Regions from separate parts of the Rhizobium sp. R339 genome, predicted to be linked through region 2. Evidence: riboswitches for the same ligand, from Rfam matches in the RefSeq annotation. Region 2 holds a riboswitch; the other holds the start of a gene.

What was found. Region 2 has a riboswitch for thiamine pyrophosphate ahead of thiM (hydroxyethylthiazole kinase). Riboswitches for the same ligand answer to the same signal wherever they lie in the genome.
Region 1: linked by a shared signal. The riboswitch ahead of thiC (phosphomethylpyrimidine synthase ThiC) and the one ahead of thiM (hydroxyethylthiazole kinase) in region 2 are both predicted to bind thiamine pyrophosphate.

What each region holds. Positions count from the first base shown of each region.
Region 1 covers NZ_LOKV01000002.1:73,571-80,788, forward strand. The annotation lists gene ATY76_RS05890 (thiamine phosphate synthase) at 1-151, opposite strand, end outside; gene ATY76_RS05895 (thiazole synthase) at 148-921, opposite strand; gene thiS (sulfur carrier protein ThiS) at 923-1,120, opposite strand; gene thiO (glycine oxidase ThiO) at 1,111-2,091, opposite strand; gene thiC (phosphomethylpyrimidine synthase ThiC) at 2,093-3,937, opposite strand; TPP riboswitch at 4,030-4,162, opposite strand; gene ATY76_RS05915 (class I SAM-dependent methyltransferase) at 4,290-5,333, opposite strand; gene ATY76_RS05920 (EAL domain-containing protein) at 5,593-7,218, shown strand, end outside.
Region 2 covers NZ_LOKV01000006.1:19,446-26,663, reverse strand. The annotation lists gene ATY76_RS09920 (ABC transporter permease) at 1-401, opposite strand, end outside; gene ATY76_RS09915 (ABC transporter substrate-binding protein) at 459-2,105, opposite strand; gene ATY76_RS09910 (glycoside hydrolase family 3 N-terminal domain-containing protein) at 2,149-3,171, opposite strand; gene ATY76_RS09905 (GNAT family N-acetyltransferase) at 3,196-3,675, opposite strand; gene thiD (bifunctional hydroxymethylpyrimidine kinase/phosphomethylpyrimidine kinase) at 3,903-4,712, opposite strand; gene thiE (thiamine phosphate synthase) at 4,709-5,344, opposite strand; gene thiM (hydroxyethylthiazole kinase) at 5,341-6,117, opposite strand; TPP riboswitch at 6,194-6,290, opposite strand; gene ATY76_RS09885 (hypothetical protein) at 6,378-7,218, opposite strand, start outside.

The DNA of each region.
Region 1 (7,218 bases), on a different contig from region 2:
CGCAGACTGCTTTTGCCGCTCGGATATCCGCGCGTATATCCTCCAGCGCTCGTTCCTTGACGCGCAATTGCACGAGTTTGACGCCAAGCGGTACCAGCCTCTCGATCCAGGCGGCGCTGTCGACGATCAGATAGAAAGGATCGAGCGTCATGCGAAAACCGCCTTTCCGATCACCGGCGTCGAGGGAACCGCCATGTCGCGCGGCTCCAGCATGCCGGCGCCGAATGCCTGCCTGCCGGCATCGATCGCTTTGGCGAAGGCTTCCGCCATGGCGGCGGGATCGCCCGCGCCGGCAACTGCGGTGTTGAGCAGGACCGCGTCGAAACCCAATTCCATCACGGTCGTTGCATGCGACGGCCGCCCGATCCCCGCATCGACGATCAGCGGCACATCGGGAAAATGCGCCCGCATGGATCGAAGGGCGGAGAGATTGAGCGGCCCAGCCGCCGTCCCGATCGGTGCGCACCAGGGCATCAGTACCCTGCACCCCGCCTCCAGCAGGCGCTCGGCCACCACCAGATCGTCGGTCGTATAGGGAAAGACCTCGAAACCTTCGCCGCAAAGGATCCGGGCGGCCTCGACGAGCCCGAATACGTCAGGCTGCAGCGTATCATGGTTGCCGATCACCTCCAGCTTGATCCAGTTGGTCTGAAACACATCGCGCGCCATCTTGGCCGTCAGCACCGCCTCGGAGACGCCATGGCAGCCGGCGGTATTGGGGAGCACGCGCACTCCGAGCGCGCGGATCATGTCGAAGAAGACGTTGCCGCTGCGCCCGCCGACAGCTTCACGCCGCAGCGACACGGTGACGATGTCCGTTCCGGATCGCTTGACGGCGTCGGCGAGGACCGCCGGCGAAGGGTAGCGCGCGGTCCCGAGAAGAAGCCGCGATCCGATCTGGTTTCCGTAGAGATCAAGCATGTCAGCCTCCCTGCATCGGGGTCAGGATCTCGACCCGGTCATTGTCGTTGAGAGCGTGATCGTCGCGGTCCTCGCGAGGAACGAGCTCGCCGTTGACCGCGGTTGCCAGCCATTCTCCCTCGTAGTCGAGTGCGGTGAGCAGCTGCGAAAGCGTGCTTGCGGCGATTGTCTGGGGTTCGCCATTGATGATCAGACGCATTGGGAGCTCCTTTGCTTCGTCCGTCCGGAAAAGACGAGATCGGCGGCTTTTGCCGCCATTGTGGGCGCCAGGAGAAAACCGTGGCGATAAAGGCCGTTGACGACGACGGCATTGCCTTGCCGCATCACCCGGGGGAGGTTGTCGGGGAAGGCCGGGCGAATGCCGGCTCCGGTTTCGACAAGGGTCGCGTCAGCAAAGGCTGGATGCAGCGTGTAAGCCGCGTTCAGCAATTCCATCAGCGAGCGTGCGGTGATCGGCCCGCCGAAATCGCTCTCGATCATGGTCGCGCCGACCATGAAGAGGCCGCCGCCGCGGGGCACGACATAGACGGGGATGCGGGGATGAAGCAGGCGGACGGACCGTGAAAGCTCTATTTCATCGCTGTGCAGATAGAGCATTTCGCCTCGCACGCCGCGCAGGTCGTCAACCTGGCCAATGCGCGCAGCACCCGTGCAGTCAACAATATCGGAGAAATCGCCGTCCTCCACAGCGCCGCCTGCGAAGAAGACGCCCTGCGCCGACAGTTTGTCTTTCAGCGCGACGAGTGCCCGCCGGGGATCGAGATGCGCTTCCTCGGGGAAAAACAGGCCATGCCGGAACCGGCCGGCAAGAGCCGGCTCGAGCAGGGCGATGTCTTCCTCTTTCACCCATCGGTAACTGCTCGTCCGCCCGGCAAAGCGCTTCAGCTCCCCATGGTCACGCGCCGGCGCGACCACCAATGTCCCGTTGCGGACGACGTGGCCGGGCAGGATCGCCTCCCAGCGGTCGGCCGCCTGCGCCCCAAGCCGGACCACGGCCTCGTCGGCGCTTTCACGCTCGCACCACGGCGCCAGCATGCCGCCGGCGAGCCACGACGCGGCCCGGTCGAAATTCGCATGCGGGTCGACGATGCTGACCTCGGCGCCGCGGGCCTGCAGTTCGTGCGCAACGAGGAGCCCTGAGATGCCGGCCCCTTTGACGAGGACGTGCATCTCAGGCTCCCGTGGTCTCGATCGGAGAGGGCCCCTCGATCGAAGAGACGGCAACATAAAGGTCGCCGCCTTCGCGGTAGCGGGCGGCCATGGCCTCAAGACCCTCCTTCTGCGCTTCCGACCTTATATCGTGTGATATCCTCATCGAGCAGAATTTCGGGCCGCACATCGAACAGAAATGGGCGACCTTGTGCGCTTCCTTCGGAAGCGTCTCGTCGTGGAAGGAGCGGGCCGTTTCGGGATCGAGGGAAAGGTTGAACTGGTCTTCCCAGCGGAATTCGAAACGGGCGCGCGACAGCGCATCGTCGCGGATGCGCGCCGCGGGATGGCCCTTGGCGAGATCGGCGGCATGGGCGGCGATCTTGTAGGTGATGACGCCTGTTTTGACGTCGTTGCGGTCAGGCAGGCCGAGATGCTCCTTCGGCGTGACGTAGCAGAGCATGGCCGTGCCGAACCAGCCGATCATCGCCGCGCCGATCCCTGAGGTGATGTGATCGTAGCCCGGCGCGATGTCGGTCGTCAGCGGGCCGAGCGTATAAAAGGGGGCCTCGCCGCAGACCGCAAGCTGCTTGTCCATGTTTTCCTTGATCTTGTGCATCGGCACGTGGCCCGGCCCCTCGATCATGACCTGGCAATCCCTGGCCCAGGCGATCTTCGTCAGCTCGCCGAGCGTTTCGAGTTCGGCGAATTGCGCCGCGTCGTTGGCATCGGCGATCGAGCCGGGGCGCAGGCCGTCGCCGAGTGAGAAGGAGACGTCATAGGCGCGGCAGATGTCGCAGATTTCCTCGAAATGCTCGTAGAGGAAGCTTTCGCGATGATGGTGCAAACACCACTTGGCCATGATCGAGCCGCCGCGCGAGACGATGCCGGTGACGCGATTGACGGTCAGCGGGATGTAATGCAGCCGCACGCCGGCATGGATGGTGAAATAGTCGACGCCCTGTTCGGCCTGTTCGATCAGCGTGTCGCGATAGATCTCCCAGGTGAGGTTTTCGGCGATGCCTTCGACCTTTTCCAGCGCCTGGTAAAGCGGCACGGTGCCGATCGGCAGCGGTGAGTTGCGGATGATCCATTCACGGATATTGTGGATGTTGCGGCCGGTCGAAAGGTCCATGACGGTGTCGGCGCCCCAGCGGGCGGCCCAGACCATCTTCTCGACCTCCTCCGCCATTGACGAGGTCACCGCCGAATTGCCGATATTGGCGTTGATCTTCACCAGGAAATTCCGGCCGATGATCATCGGTTCCGATTCCGGATGATTGATATTGGCCGGAATAATGGCCCGGCCGGCGGCGACTTCCTGGCGCACGAATTCCGGCGTCACGTGATCGGGAATATGGGCGCCGAAGCTCTCGCCATCGCGAAGCATCACGCCGGCCTGGGCTTTGCGGCCGAGATTTTCGCGGATCGCGATGAATTCCATCTCCGGAGTGATGATCCCGGCGCGCGCGTAAGCCAGCTGTGTCACCGCCTTGCCGTCCTTGGCCCGCAACGGCTGCCGTTTTGCCGGAAATTCCGGCGTCAGCCGCTCGCCGCTGGCAAAACCGTTATCCTCGGGACGGATGCTGCGGCCCTCATAGGGCTCGACGTCGCCGCGGGCGAGCACCCAGTCGCGGCGCAGCGCGGCAAGACCTTGCTCGATACGGATATCGGCGCCTTCGATCGTGTAGGGACCGGAGGAATCATAGACGGTTACCGGCGGCTCGCCCGAGGTCGGATGGAGGCTGATCTGGCGCATCGGGACCTGAACGTCGGCATGGATCTCTCCCGCGACGTGGATCTTGCGCGATGACGGCAGGGCGCCGGTGGTGACGGTTGGGGTGAGGTTCTTTGCGGCAATGGTCATGGTTTGAGGCTCCAAAGTGCAGTTGGAGACCCAGTCAGTCAGCCGGAATGATGAAAAGACGCCGGCATGGATTCCACGCGTGAATCCGCAGCCTTCGAGCGCTTGCACCGTCCCTACGCCAGTATGAACTGGATCAGGTTCAACGGGTCACTGCGCCACAAACCGGCAAAGCCGTATTGTCCAGCAGTATCTCAGCCCCTTGCCGGGACCCCCCTGGTGAATGCTGCGGAGGCTACGTCCTCGATCCAGTTCATGTCAACCCTGGAGCTGAAAGTAACCCGATCGCCACGCACGAGTGGCGACGCCGCCGGGCTGGGCGCGTCGGTTTTGTGAGCGCCCAGCCCGTCGAAGCCTACGACAGCTTTTTTATCGTGCTGTAGATGATGTTGCGGTTGGCGCCGAACCAGACCGTCTTATCAACCGTGTTTTCCGGCGCACTACCATTGGCAATACGCCACATATCGGCCTCGGAACGCTGGAGGAGCTCCCAGTTCATGTAGGATTCCATGTATCCGTCGTCGGCCATCTCGTCGGAGAAGTTGGCAAATAGAAAGACGCCGCCCGGCTTCAGCATTTCCATGCAAATCTGCGTCAGTCGGATTGCGACTTTATCGGTGAGGTAGTCGTACAATCCTGCTGCGTAGATGAGATCGAAGGTGCCAATCTGATGCTTTCGCGCCAGCAAGCCGCGCACGGATCCATTGATAGGCTCGACCGAAGTTCTATGGAATTGGCTCGCGATCGAGCCGATACTGTGGGGATCCTGATCAAGAGCAACCCAGCGTTTAAGGTTGCCTTCTGCAAGTGCTTTTGATTCCTCCGCTTCGCGAAGGTGACCGGCGGCGATGGCGAGGACCTCGGTATCCCGACCTATTCGTGCAGCCGTCTCATCGACGTAGCGGGTCAGGGTTTCGCGACGCTCCCTTACGGCTACCGGGCCGGGAGCGTTTATCGTGTATTCGAAGATATTCAGACCGAGAAGGGTCGATCTGGCCACTTCTTCGGTCACCGCCGGATGCCCATAAATAAAGTCTATGAGACTGGCATCACCGGAGTAGCCGCGAGGTTTTTCAAAGGACCAACGAGTGAACGGGCATTGCTGCAGAATCTCTGCCGAGGGATGGGCCTGAATAATCGGGATGAGCTTCTGCCACACAACAGCGCCGAATTTATGCCGGATGTCGTGGAGCTGACCAATCAACCACCTGACTGCGTCAGACAGGCCTTTGCCCGCGGCGAATCGCTGCATGGCAATGTTGATGACGATTGCAAACTCAGCCTCCGCAATTCGCAGGCGGTCTGTTTCATTATCCTTGCCAGGTGAGAGAAGCGTATTGCTGACGGACTGCGGTGTAATCAAGCTTTGGCCATCAAGGGAAAAAAGCGGCTGAACCAAGGAAACCTCGTCGGTAAATAGAGATTTAATAGATTGCATAAAATCCTTACCATTTTCATGAAGGTCAAGCGCAAAGGTTGGCGGCAGCGTCCCCGTGCACGTCCTGGCTTTAGAAAGTATTAGTGAACCCAAGAGATACTCCGCCCGCTTGGGGATCGTTTCGGGCGTTATCGGTTGATGTGGGGTCTGTGTAGGGCTATCCAGCTTCAGCTAGCGGTCTGTGTAGGACAACTGCTGCAAGATGTTGGGTGGCAGGGGCATGATGCACGTGTTAGCCGAGACCGCAGTCGCCGCCACGCGGCCGACACTGTCGTCAGAACAGTTGCGTCGCATTTATAGTAAGGAGAGCGAGAGCGGCCGAAAGAGCGCGACGCGCAAGGGCCTCTGGATAGCGGTGGCTGCTTACCTTGCCTACTCTTTCACGGACTATCTTTTTATCGGTGATGTCGTTCAGTACACAATTGCTGGCCGGTTGGCGGTCGGCGTCACTGCGCTCTGCCTGCTGGAACTCTTACTCTACCGCAAAGCAAAGGCCGACACGGTCGACATGGCCGCGGCGGTGTCCGTCCTGGCAGCTTATCTTGTCTGGCTTCTGACCGGCCAGATGACCACGGTCAGGGACGCTTTCTCATATTATATGGTTTTTGGCGCGATCTTTATGATGAGCGTCAACTTGTTCTTCAGTTTCCGTTTTCCGGTTGCTCTTGCCGCCTCCGCAACGAACGTGCTCATCTTCATCGGCGCCCTCTATCTGTTCGTGCCTATGGTGCTTCTCCACAAGCTGATCCTCGGCGCCTTCTGCATTTCCTGCTTTATTTTTACCTCTTACGTGAACCTTCAGCTCAATCGAGAGCGCTACAAAGTGTTCCTCAATGCTCTTGAAGCTGGTTTGCAGCAGGCTGCGGCCGATGAAAGGGGCAAGGCTCTTTTGCACCTCTCGAATACGGACTCGTTGACCGGCCTGGAAAATCGCCGGGCAATCGATCAACGTCTGCGTGATCATTGGCAACGCTGGCAGGACCAGAGGGCGCCCTTTGCCGTCCTGCTTATCGATGTGGATCATTTCAAGCGCTATAACGACTGCTACGGCCATCAAGAAGGTGACCGGTGTCTTGTAGCGGTCTCCCAGCTTCTTCAAAACGTGGCCTTGTCCCATGACGCGATCATCGGGCGATATGGCGGCGAGGAATTCATCGTCATCACACCGATGCCGAACCCGGAAAGAGCGGCGGAGCTCGCGGAAGCCATGTGTGCTGCCGTTCGAGCGCTGGCTTGGCCGCACGAGCACAGGCGAGACGGGACCACCGTCATCACCGTAAGTGTCGGCGTCTCCTATACGCGGGACCAGACCAAGCAGGTCGACAAGGTCATTCATGAAGCTGATCGGGCGCTTTATGCCGCCAAGGCAACGGGCCGCAACACCCTGCGGGTCTTCGATCCTGAAGACCCGCTGAGTAGCGATGACAGCGAGGATATAGCTGCGACCCTGAAGATCGCGGTTGAACACGACCTTGTCTCCCTCGTCTATCAGCCGATCCGCAACGTGCAGACAGGCAAGATGGATGCCGTTGAAGCTTTAATGCGTTTGAGGATGTTGGACGGAACGGCGGTATCCCCCGCCACATTTATTCCAGTCGCGGAAAGGACAGGGTCGATCATCGAACTGGGGCGGTGGGCGATCCGCACTGTCTGCCGGGACCTGTTGGCGACCGGCGTGGTGCAAGTGGCAAGCGTCAACGTTTCGCCGATTGAACTCAAGATGCCAGGTTTCGCCAGCTATGTCGCAGCGACACTCGCTGAATTCGACGTCACGGGCGCTCGGCTTGCTTTCGAGATTACCGAAGGGGTGGAGCTGGAAATCGACCAGGATGTGGTTCGTTGCATC
Region 2 (7,218 bases):
ACATCGAACCTGCTGCCGCGGCGCCAGGCGGCGAGGATGCCGAGGAAGGTGCCGAGCGCGAAGCTGATGATCGTCGCGGTTCCCATCAGGCCGACGGTCCAGACGAGGGCGTAGCCGAGCACGGAGGTGACCGGCAGCGGGAAATATTTGATCGAGCGGCCGAGATCGCCGGTGAAGATGCTGCCGAGATAGGTGAGATATTGCTGCCAGAGCGGTCCGTCGACGAAACCGAAGGTGAGCTTCAGCGCCTGCAGGCTTTCCGGCGGCAATTCGGCGCCGGCGCTCGAAAACATGATCTGCACGGGATCGCCCGGCATCAGGCGGGGCAGGAAGAAGTTGATCGTCGCTGCCGCGATGAAGGCTGCCATGTAGAAGACGAGGCGGCGAAGCAGGAAAGCCATGGGAACTCCGTCGTGACGGGAGCGGCGTTGAAAGTACCGCTCCCGAGATCAATGCCTTTACTTGACCGGCTCGAGTGCGAGCAGGTTCAAGAGACGCGCCGGGTTCGTTCGCGAAATCGACGGATTGACGAAGGGGTTTTCCTTGGTCGACCAGCCGGTGAAGCGCTTGGTGTTGTACTGATACCAGTTCGGATTGTTGAACACAGGGATCATCGGCATGTTCTCGGCGACGATGCGCTGCGCCTTGTTCATCGCTTCCTTCTGCTTGGCGAGATCCGCGGTATGGGTGAACTCGGTGACGAGCTTCTCGACATCAGGATTGAACCAGCGCTGCGCGGTGAAGCGGGTCTTGCCCTTGTCCGAAGCGCTGAAGGCGCGCTTGTAGGGGTAATAGGGCGAGGCCGATGCCGGCAGGCTGTTGATCGCCGCATCGAAGCTGCCGTTGATGAGGTTGCCGGTCCACACGGCCTCCTCTGGCGTTTCGATCTTGGCGTCGATGCCGACCGCCTGCATGCCTTCGACGGCGATGTTGACGGTGTCGACCCAGTCCGTCCAGGAGTTCGGCACGATGATCGAGAAGGAGATCTTGCTGCCGTCGGGATTGTCGCGGAAGCCGTCGCCATCCTTGTCCTTGTAGCCCGCCTCATCGAGCAGGGCTTTGGCGGCATCGGCGTCATAGGTTGCGAACTTGCCGAAGTCGGCCTTGACGGAAGGGTCCGCCCAGCTCTTGTAAAGCTCGCCCATCAGGCCCGGATCTTCGTTCAGCGTCGGATAGCCGTAGCCGGCCACGTCGATCATCGTCTTGCGGTCGAGCGCCATGCCGAGGGCACGGCGGAACTTCACATCGTCGAAGGCCTTCTTGTTGTTCTCGTTCGCTGTTTCCAGGTTGAACAGGAAGGCGACCATGCTGCTCGGCGAATACCAGTAGTGAAAATGCGCCGGGTCCTTCGAGACATAGACATTGTCGATATCGGGAATGAAGGAGACGCCCCAGTCGAGCGTGCCGTCGGCGGTCGCCGTCAGGATCTGGTTGTTGTCGGCAAGCTGCGGGAAGCGAATGCAATCGACCTTCAGATGCGCGTTGTCCCAGTAGTTCGGGTTGCGGCACTGGTCGTAGGTCTGGCCGGTGAAGCGCGGCACTTCCGTCAGCGGGCCGCTGCCGACCGGGCTCTCGTTGGCGAAGGTGACGGGATCGGTGACATCCTTCCAGACATGCTCGGGAACGATCGGCAGCTGCGAGATCTGCTCGGCAGCAAGCGAGCTCGGATTGGCGAGCGTGAAGCGCACCGTCTGGCCGTCGACGGCCTGGACGTCGGTAACGAAGGTCCAGATGCTGACGAAATCGAGCGCCGGGAATTTCTTCAGATAGTCATAGGTGAACTTGACGTCGGCTGCGGTCAGCGGCTTACCGTCCGACCATTTGAGGTTCGGGCGCAGCTTGAATTCGATGCTCTTCAGGTCGTCGGAGAGCTTGAAGCTTTCGGCCAGGCGATAGACCGGCTTGTTGCTGTCGAAGCGGTTGAAAAGAACAAGCGGCTCATAGATGAAATCGAGCGTGGACTGGCGCGCCGAGGTCTGGTTGAACGGGTTGAAGTTGCGAACCCAGGTCGTCGCTGGCTCGATATTGGCCGTCAGGACCGTTTGCGCCATGGCGGAACCCGAAAGCAGCGTCAGCGCGGCGGCGGCAAGAAGATATTTTTTCATGTTTTATTCCCCTTCTTTTATGCGGTGAGAGATGGCGCGCCGGTCAGGAGACCGATGCGCTGGCAAATATGTCTTCGACTTCAGCGTGTGCGGCGCGGACATCGATCTTGAGATTGCCGAGCCGGGCCTTGCCGGCGGCGATCCGCTTCAGGGCCGCGTCCGTCAGCGGGCGGGCGGCTTTCGCGGCAGCTTCGCTTTCGTGAATGTCGCCATGGCTGTGGAGCGCGATGTCGAAACCTGCGTCGAGCACTTGGCTGACACGTTCCGGCAGCGTGCCGGAGAGCGATTCCATGAAGATGCAGTCGGAAATCAACACGCCCTCATAACCCAGATCCTTGCGGATCACGTCGTGCATGACAGGCGACACGGAGGCCGGAAGTTCTGCGTCATAGGTCGAATAGACGACGTGGGCGACCATGGCCCAGGGCGTGTCCTTCAGGACGACGAAGGGCTTGAAATCCGTCGTGGTCAGCGTCTCGCGGGAGGCACTGACGACCGGACGCTCCTTGTGGGAGTCGAGCGTCCCGCGGCCATGGCCGGGAATATGTTTCATGACGGGCATGTTGCCGGTCTCCAGCAGACCGTCGACCACCTCGCGGCCGAGGGCGGCGATGACATCGGGATCGGGGCCAAAGGAGCGGGCGCCGATGACCGCGCTCGTCGTCTCGAAGACGAGGTCGAGAACGGGCGAGCAGCCGCTGGAAAGACCGAGTTCCGTCATCATCGCGCCCATGGCCTGGGAGGAAAGGCGGAGCGCCTTTCTGCCGAGATCGAAATCGCGGCGCGCAAGTTCGGCGAACTGGCCGAAGCTGCGAAAGAGCGGCCAGGGGCCGGCATCGAGGTGCTGGACGCGCCCGCCTTCCTGGTCGGTGAAGACTGGCGCGTCGTCGCGGCCGACGGCTTCGCGGAAGCGTTCGATCAGCCGCCTCGTCTGTTGCGGCTCGCGCTGATTGCGCCGGCCGACGAAGAGGCCGAGCGGATTGGTCTCGCGGAAGAGGGCGAATTCGTCATCCGAAATCGTGGGGTTCGGGAGGCCGACGAAAAGGGCGAGCGGGGTCGAGGACAATTCTGGTGCTCCGGTATCAGATGGTCATTTCGGCGCGCTTCTGAGCATGCCTTCGTAAATGCCCTTGTCGGGGGCGGGGATGGCGATCGCGCCTGCGGTCCTGGCGTAGAAATCGACCGGGCCGGCGTCGCCGATGACGGCATAGGCATGGCCGAGCGACTTCATGGTCTGAAGGCAAGCGGAAAACAAAGCGAGCCCGATGCCCTGGCCGCGCGCTTCCGGGGCGACGCCGGTCGGACCGAAGAAGCCGCGTGCGGTGGTGTCGTAGCAGGCAAAACCGAGCAGCTTGCCGTCTTCGACGGCGATCAGGCAGGCAACAGGCTGGCGGGAAAAGGCGACCGAGACCTCGCTTGCCCAGTTCTCACTGAAGTGTTCGCGAGCCCAATTGACGACGAGATGCAGTTCCGGGGGGAGGGCCGGGCGGATGGAGGCGCCGACGATATCGGCCCGTTCTTTCAGTTCGGCGAGCTTGGCGGAATATAAGCTCACAAGCAGGTCTGGCACCTGTCTCTCCTCCAATTATTCCGTTATTACGGAATTTATCCCCTTTTAGTGTTATAGACTTGGCCATCTGGCCGGGCTTGTCAACAGGGATTTTCAAATGGAGCAGTGCGCTCGGCCCCGGCAGCTTCGGTTCAGTGCCGGCCGAGGGTACGAACGAAAACGGCCCGGGGGTCCGGGCCGTTTTTCTCTCGCAATCCTGATGCCTGCGCCGCTTTCGGCGAGATCGGTTATTCCCCGTGCTTCCACAGCGCGTGAAAATGCTGCACCGGGCCGTGGCCGGAGCCGACGGTGAGGCTGTCGGCGGCGGCGACCGCATCGGCGAGATAATCCTTCGCAATGGCGACGGCCTGCTCGGCCGAGGCGCCCTTGGCAAGCTCGGCCGCCAGCGCGCTGGAGAGCGTGCAGCCGGTGCCGTGCGTATTCTTGGTCGGCACGCGCCTCGCCTCGAACCAGTGCAGGCCGCCGACAGTGGCAAGCACATCGGGGCTCTCATCGCTGTCGAGATGGCCGCCTTTGACCAGCACCGCGGCAGGGCCTAGCGCGCGCAGCTGCTCGGCCTGTGCCGCCATCTCTTCGCGACTGCTTGCGACCGGTCGGTGCAGCAGCGCTGCGGCTTCGGGCAGGTTCGGCGTGAGGAGGGTTGCGAGCGGCAGCAGCCGGCGGGTCAGCACGTCGATCGCTTCGGGCGCAAGCAGGGCCGCGCCGCCCTTGGCGATCATGACGGGATCGATGACTATGGGAATGCCGCGCCGGCCCGCGAGGGCTGCTGCGACGGCTTCGGCGATCCCGGCATTGGCGATCATGCCGATCTTGACGGCATTGACGCGCACATCGGCAAAGACGGCATTGATCTGGTCGGCGACGAACTCCGGCGGCACCAGATGCACGCCGCTCACTCCTTGCGTGTTCTGCGCCGTCAGCGCCGTCAACACCGCCATGCCATAGACGCCGCGGGCGGAAAAGGCCTTGAGGTCGGCCTGGATGCCGGCCCCGCCCGAGGGATCGGAACCGGCGATGGAGAGAACGTTGCGGATCATGGGCGGACCTTTCGGATTTCTGCTTCGATGCGACGTGTTGCCGCTTCGGGGTCGGGCACGCCGCAGATTGCGGAGACGACAGCAAGCCCCTCGGCTCCTGCGGCAAATACGCCTGCCACATGTTCCGCCTTGAGCCCGCCGATGGCGACCGACGGCACCGGTGAGGACTGTACCAGCCTGGCAAGCCCGTCAAAGCCGATCGGCTGCTTGTGGTCGGCCTTGGTCGGTGTCGCAAACACCGGTCCGACGCCGGTATAATCGACGATATCAGGATCGACGGCGCCGGCGAGCTGCGCGGTTTCCACCGACAAGCCGAGGATCATGCCGGGGCCGATCATCTGCCGCGCGTCACGCGCATCCATGTCGTCCTGGCCGATATGCAGGCCGTCGGCACCGATGGCGATTGCCGCCTCGACGTCATCATTGACGATGAGGAGGGCGCCTGTGCCGTCGAGCACTTGTTTCAAGGCCTGGCCGGTTTCGATCATTCTCGCTGTGCCCGCATGTTTGTCACGCAGCTGCACCATCGTCGCGCCGCCGGCAGCGGCGAGGCGCGCCGTCTCGACCATGCCGATCCCGGCGCAGAGATCGGGATCGAGGACGAGATAGAGCGAGAGGTCGAAGCGCTTCATACGACCGATACCCTTGCTCTGGCGTCGAGCGTTTCGGCATCGATGGCAGCCAGCGCATCGAGCAATCGCCAGGAGAAGGAGCCCGGGCCCGCAGCACCCAGTGCCGCATCTTCGCCGGCGACGGCGAAGGTCGCGAGGGCGGCGACCGTCGCGCCGAAGAGGTCCTCGGGTGCGGTCGCGGCGAAGGCGCCGACGAGGCAGGTGAGCGAGCAGCCGAGCGCGGTGACCTGCGGCATCAGGGCAGAGCCGCCTGCGACCCGCACGGCCCTTTGACCGTCGGTGACGAAATCCACCGCGCCGGTGACGATAACGATCGACTGCTGCCGCTCCGCGAGCCGCCGCGCCGAATCCTCGGCCTGCTCGACGGGGTCGCGGCTGTCGACGCCCTGGCCGCGGCTCTCTCCGCCGGCAAGCGCGATGATCTCGGACGCATTGCCGCGAATGATCGTGGGCTTGAGCGCCAGGAGATCGGCGACCGCCTTGCGGCGGAAGGCGGTGGCGTAATGCGCGACCGGATCGAGCACCCAGGGTTTTCCGGCTGCGTTCGCTGCCTTGGCAGCCGCCTGCATGCCTTCGATCCATTGGGGCGAAAGCGTGCCGATATTGATGGTCAATGCGTTTGCAATGGCGGCGAATTCGCCGGCTTCTTCCGCAGCATGCACCATAGCCGGCGAGGCGCCGGCGGCGAGCAGGACGTTTGCCGCAATGTTCATGGCGACGCAATTGGTGATGCACTGAACGAGCGGCGGCTTTTCGCGCATCGCCTTCAGCATTGCTCCCGACGTGGTCTTCATCTGCTGTTGCCCCTTTCAGGCGGGGGCAGGGCACGGGGCGGTTTATGCGGGCAAGGCCCAACCCCGAGCGACTCCCTCCGCCGGCATGATCCGGTTCAGGTTCGAAGGGTGCTTCTCAGCCCGCCTGCCGGCGGACGCCCCTGTCTCTCATCGGGTTTGTTTTCGCAGAGAACGGGGCGCATGTCACCCGGAAAATGACAATTCGCGAAGCGTGCGGTGTGGCCAAATCACGAAGACGATCAGCCGACGATCTTTGCCAGCAGCCGGCCGACCTCCTCGTTCGCGACATTGTTGTGGGCATCCGACGCCGCGGTCTTGATGATATATTTGTCCGCCAGGAAGGTGTTCACCTTGCCGGCTTTCGGCGCGAAGACGGCATCCGCATCGTCCTCGACCGCCTGTCCAGTCTTCAGGTGCTGAGGACCGTTCGCCCCCATCGCGCCGAATTCGTCGTTGGCATCGCCGATGCTCTTGGCGATATCGCGCGACAGGCGCGAGGCCAGCGCATAAGCGAGGGTGCAGGCGAGATCGTTATGGGTATGGGTGACGCAGATCGGGCCAGTCGGTTTGCCGACCACATCGGGAAAAGCGCCGGCAAGGCCCGGCTTGATCTCTTTGGCGAACCCATTGTGCGAGAAGGCGCCCTGCAGCAAAGTGAGCGAGAAGAATTCCAGCTTCGGGACCGGGGCGAGCTTGTTCGCCGCCGCCGAGACCAGCCGGGCGCCGAAGCTGTGGCCGATGAGATGCAGCCGGATCGGCTGCTGCAGCACGAGTTTCGACAGGACGTTTTTGGTCAGTGCCTCGCCGACGACGCCGGCGCGTTTCTTCATTTCGTAATAGGTGAGCTGGTTCAGGAACCGCGCCACCGCCGCTCTTGGGCCGGAGATCAAGCCCGAGACGACGTCGCCGAGACCCTGCGCCTTGCCGACCGAGCTTTCGAGACTGAAGGTTGGCGGCGGGACGAGACCTTCCATCAGCACCTTCGCGCTATTGGCATCCTCCGTCGCGAGCGCGATCGGTTCGGCATCCGCCTTGAGCTCGGTATCGGATTGGGGAGAGCCGATTGCCTCTTTGCCTTTC